2 regions of the Gluconobacter cerinus genome follow, and region 1 is predicted to be linked to the other one. Evidence: predicted binding sites of a transcription regulator. Region 1 holds the regulator's gene; the other holds the start of a gene.

The links. The regulator LexA, encoded in region 1, represses DNA repair genes until DNA is damaged. The targets are predictions, from matches to a motif close to TGTTCTANNTANGTTC.
Region 2: a site for LexA is predicted at 1,031-1,046, ahead of M2305_RS07860 (putative DNA modification/repair radical SAM protein). Genes of this name have one in related genera too.

Annotation. Positions count from the first base shown of each region.
Region 1 covers NZ_JAOQNM010000001.1:2,834,860-2,837,260, forward strand. Annotated here, with positions in the region: gene M2305_RS13270 (FtsB family cell division protein) at 139-468, shown strand; gene rpmG (50S ribosomal protein L33) at 583-750, opposite strand; gene lexA (transcriptional repressor LexA) at 1,058-1,783, shown strand; gene M2305_RS13285 (hypothetical protein) at 1,836-2,401, opposite strand, start outside.
Region 2 covers NZ_JAOQNM010000001.1:1,705,832-1,708,232, forward strand. Annotated here, with positions in the region: gene M2305_RS07855 (flagellin N-terminal helical domain-containing protein) at 1-867, opposite strand, end outside; gene M2305_RS07860 (putative DNA modification/repair radical SAM protein) at 1,051-2,283, shown strand; gene M2305_RS07865 (UdgX family uracil-DNA binding protein) at 2,284-2,401, shown strand, end outside.

The sequences.
Region 1 (2,401 bases):
GCCGGCCTCCATTCAGGAGGCCGGTTTCATAGGCGCGTTAAAATAATTTACTGTCTTGAACAACAGTGATTGTTTCGCAGCCTCTCTCTGAGCTAGATTGTTGGGAAGTTTTCAAGCCAAGGGAGCCTGTTACCCCGCGTGAGACCCGTCAGACTTATCAAACGTGCCATCCGCGCGGTTGCTCCCCCTGTGCTCTTTCTGTCCCTGACCGCTTATTTCGGGTGGAACGCCCTTCACGGTGCTCATGGTATCCGTGCCTATCAGGATCAGCTTGTGCTTCAGCAGCAGGCAATCCAGGCGCAACAGGATGCCAAAGATGAACAGGCGGTATGGCACCGTCGCGTGCTAGCTCTGAAAGAGAAAGCTCTTGATGCTGACATTCTGGATGAACGTTCCCGTGCCATGCTTAATCTGACGCGTAACGGTGATATTGTTATCCCCTACGGTCCGCACGACAAACTTTTTTAAGAGCCGTTCTCGGCTCTTTTTTTATGTTCGGGAAAGTTTATTCGTCAGAAATTGCGTCAATAAAAAAGGCGACCCGAAGGCCGCCTTTTTTAACGTCGTATGATCCGCGAGATCTTACTTGATCTTGGCTTCGCGGAAGGTCACGTGCTTGCGGGCAACCGGGTCATACTTACGGACTTCCATCTTGCCCGTAGCAGAACGTGCGTTCTTCTTCGTGACGTAGAAGTAGCCGGTGTCAGCCGACGAGACGAGACGGATCTGAATAACGTTGCTTTTTCCCATGATACCCTCGGGCTTGCGCCGTCCTGATGCCGCTCGCAAGTGCCAAAGCAGCAGGTTGATCTAGTTCGGCGCAACATGCTGATTTGTATGTCCTAGGTCAAGGCTTTCTGAAGAAAATCCAGGGATAAGGTGCATTTTTCCGCAAAAACCGGGGTTTTTAGCCAGATAAAAGCTTTGTTGATGCCTGGTAGATGTTCTTGCAGGTGGACGAACGAGAACCTATAAGGAACAAAAGAGCGTCGCATAAGTTTATGCAGTGTCTCAATCTTCAGATTTTGCCTCCACCGAGGCGCATGGGAGCGCCTGTATGCTGACGCGTAAGCAGCACCAGCTTTTGCTATACATTGACGAACATCTTCGGCGGACGGGCTATTCCCCTTCCTTCGATGAAATGAAGGACGCCCTCGAACTTCGTTCCAAATCAGGAATTCATCGCCTCATCTCTGCCCTTGAAGAGCGTGGCTTTCTGCGACGGCATCACCATCGTGCAAGAGCGCTTGAAGTTCTGCGTTTGCCGCATATGGGGCTTGAGGCCCCGGTTGTAGATGCCGTGTCTAATCCGGCGCCTTTCGTTCCAACAGTTGTTGAGGGTGGTCGTCAGGATCTTCCTGGGACATTTTCCGAGGCGCCTCGCTCTCCCGTTGAAAACACAAGCGTTCAGCTTCCACTTTATGGACGCATTGCTGCCGGCCTCCCTATTGAGGCCTTGCAGGATGATAGCGCACAGATTCAGGTACCATCGTCCCTGCTCGGCACTGGAGAGCATTATGCTCTCACGGTTGCGGGTGATTCCATGATTGAAGCTGGCATTTTGGACGGTGATGTTGCCATCATCCGTCGCGGCGAAGTGGCGGATAATGGTCAGATCGTTGTTGCGCTGATTGATGATCAGGAAGTGACGCTCAAGAAGCTGCGCCGTCGTGGTTCTACGATTGCTCTGGAAGCCGCTAATCGGGAATACGAGACACGTATTCTGCCGGCTGCGCGTGTGCGCATCCAGGGACGACTGGTCGCCCTTTTCAGGCAGTACTAAGAAAACTGCCTTGCTGGTTTAATTCTCCTGCAAGGCAGATAACTTCTGATGATTATTTATTAGGAACTGACGGCACGCCGCGCACAACGCGGACTTTACCATCCGGAGCAATAAGCGTGCTCGTTCCATCCCCGTTCGGGATGATGATTGTTTTGTCAGGGTTTTTGTTCAGGAAACGACCAGCATTATCTGGAACGCTACTGGGAAGTGTCGGGACAAAGTGACTGCGATCTTCTGATACACCACGCATCGCATCGATTTTTTCACCGACGGACATGGTGTCGCCTGGCTTCATTTGAGGGCCAGAGACGCCGAGAGCACCGGTGCCGGCAATACCACCACCCATGAAATTCTTGTCGAGCGTTGCACCGCCAAAATACGTAGCCGGATCGCCAAGAGACTTATTAAAGACGCTGTCAGGGTTCACAACATCTTTGAGGGTTGGCAGAGGCTGAGGTGAGCCGGGCCACATGTTCCCGCCTTCTGGCAGGATTGGTGCAGCTGCTACGAATTCACCGCGTGCCCTGCGAAGGTTTTCACTATCGCCATGGGGAGCATTAGGGTTGCTTCCCGACCACAGCGCGGTGTCATTGAAAAACTTGCCCATGCCCGCACAGC
Region 2 (2,401 bases), 1.1 Mb from region 1:
GGAGTCCCCGTTTTTGAGCGTATAGACCGTCGTACCGTCGGACTGACTCTTCGACGTAGCGCCATCAATGCTCAGAGCGCCGTTTGACCCAACAGTTACGGTCGCTGCCGTCGTCAGTGCATTGGAAATCGCCGATCCAACTGCTGAGGATGCCCCCTTTGCTGAGGAACCCGGCTGAGAATCCATTACGAAAGACGTTGTAATGGCCGGGTTGGCAGCAGTTGCACTGGAGGCGCTCGCTGCAGACAGGTTCTTCAGTGTCAGGCTCGTCGCTGTGGTGCTGTCGCCTGTGCCCGTGATGCTCATGGCCGTGGCATCAATGGTTGCGCCCTTCATGTCCGTGCTCAGACCCTGCAAGCCCAGACCTGTCGAGGTGGCATCAGCGCCATTCAGCGTGAAGAGGTTTCCGTTGATGTCCTGAGCAGCAGAAATCTGCGTGTACTTCACGCTGCTGCTGGTTGAGCCGGACAGCAGGTTCACACCCTGGAAGGTCGAGTTCGAAGTTGCCACATCAACCTGGGACAGGTAGCTGCTCAGCTGGGTGTTCAGCGTATCCTGATTTTCCCCGTTATTGGCAGCGTTCGTCACGGTCTCGGAGATATTGCTCAGGACGGTCGAAATAGACCCAGCCTGTGAAGAGGCCGTGCTGAGAACCTGCCCTGCGAACTGAAGACCCGTCGAGACACCGGACAGGGCCGAAATCTGGGAATTCATTGTCTGGGAAATGGCGTAAATGGCCGGGCTGTCAGAGGCTGAGCTGACGCTCTTGCCCGTGGACACGGCGTTCTGCGTCTTGCTCAGCTGGTCCGTCGTCTGGTTCAGGACCTGAAGAGCCGACATAGCGGCTGTATTTGTATTGATTGACATGGACATCGAGACATTCTCCGTCGGTGCAGTTTTGCTCCTTCACGATAGGCCTCGAATGGTTAAGGGAACCTGAATCTTCATCTTTAAAAAACGGTGACAGGGTTTGACAGGAAACAGGCAAACAACCGGTAAATTTTAAGCAGTTCTTGCATTTTATAGACAGGAACGAAATAAGAACAATGCATGAAGAAATCTCTGTCTGAACGTCTTGCGATTCTGTCCGATGCGGCAAAGTATGATGCGTCCTGCGCGTCCAGTGGATCGACGCGCCGGGACTCTGCCAAAACAGGAGGTCTGGGCTCCACGACCGGGAATGGGATCTGTCATGCCTATACGCCGGATGGGCGTTGTATTTCACTGCTCAAGATCCTGCTGACCAATTTCTGCGTTTATGACTGCGCCTATTGCATCAACCGTTCATCCTCGAATGTTGAGCGGGCGAAGTTCACGCCTGATGAAGTGATCTGGCTGACGCTGGAGTTCTACCGTCGGAACTGCATTGAGGGGCTGTTCCTGTCTTCGGGGATTATCCGGTCGTCCGATCATACGATGGAGCAGCTTGTTCAGGTCGCGCGGGACCTGCGGCTCAAGCATGGTTTCCGCGGATATATCCATCTCAAGACGATCCCGGATGCGTCTCCCAAATTGCTGGAAGAAGCTGGGCTTTATGCGGATCGCTTATCGATCAACGTCGAGATGCCGACAGAAACGGGCCTGAAGGATTACGCGCCGGAGAAGGATGCCGGAAATATCCGCCGCGCGATGGGGGATATGCGTCTCAAGATTGATGCAGCCAAAGAGAAGACGCATACAGGCAGGCGTGCAGGGCGCTTTTCGCCGGGCGGCCAAAGCACACAAATGATCATCGGGGCAGATGCTGCAACGGATCAGGATGTTCTGGCCAGTAGCTCAGGCCTTTACGGGTCTTATGGTCTGCGTCGCGTTTACTATTCAGCCTTCAGCCCCATTCCGGATGCTTCAGCGATCCTGCCTGTGCGTAGCCCACCGTTACAGCGAGAGCACCGGCTGTATCAGGCGGACTGGCTGTTCCGGTTCTATGGCTTTGATTTTGGCGAACTGACAGCATCACGGCCCAATGGAATGCTGGATCTGGAGATTGATCCCAAGCTGGCCTGGGCTCTGGATAACCGCGCGCAGTTTCCTGTGGACCTGAACCTTGCCTCCAAAGAAATGCTGCTAAGGGTTCCCGGGCTTGGGGTTCGGACCGTTGCTGCGCTGCTGTCTGCGCGAAAGCACACGACAATCCGTCTGGAGGACCTGGCGCGGCTGAACGTGTCCATCAAAAAGGTGCGGCCGTTCGTCAAAGCATCCGGATGGAGTCCCGCGCGTCTGACGGATCGTCAGGATTTGCGGACTCTTTTCCTGCCGGCTCCACAGCAGATGCGGCTTCTGTAAATGCCGGTTACCGTCAGGCTCGCGAATACCAGCGCGTTTGAAGGCTGGCGCGAAAAGGCCAGAATGGCGCTTCAGCGCGACATTCCTCCAGACCAGATCCTTTGGCGCTATCCTGAGG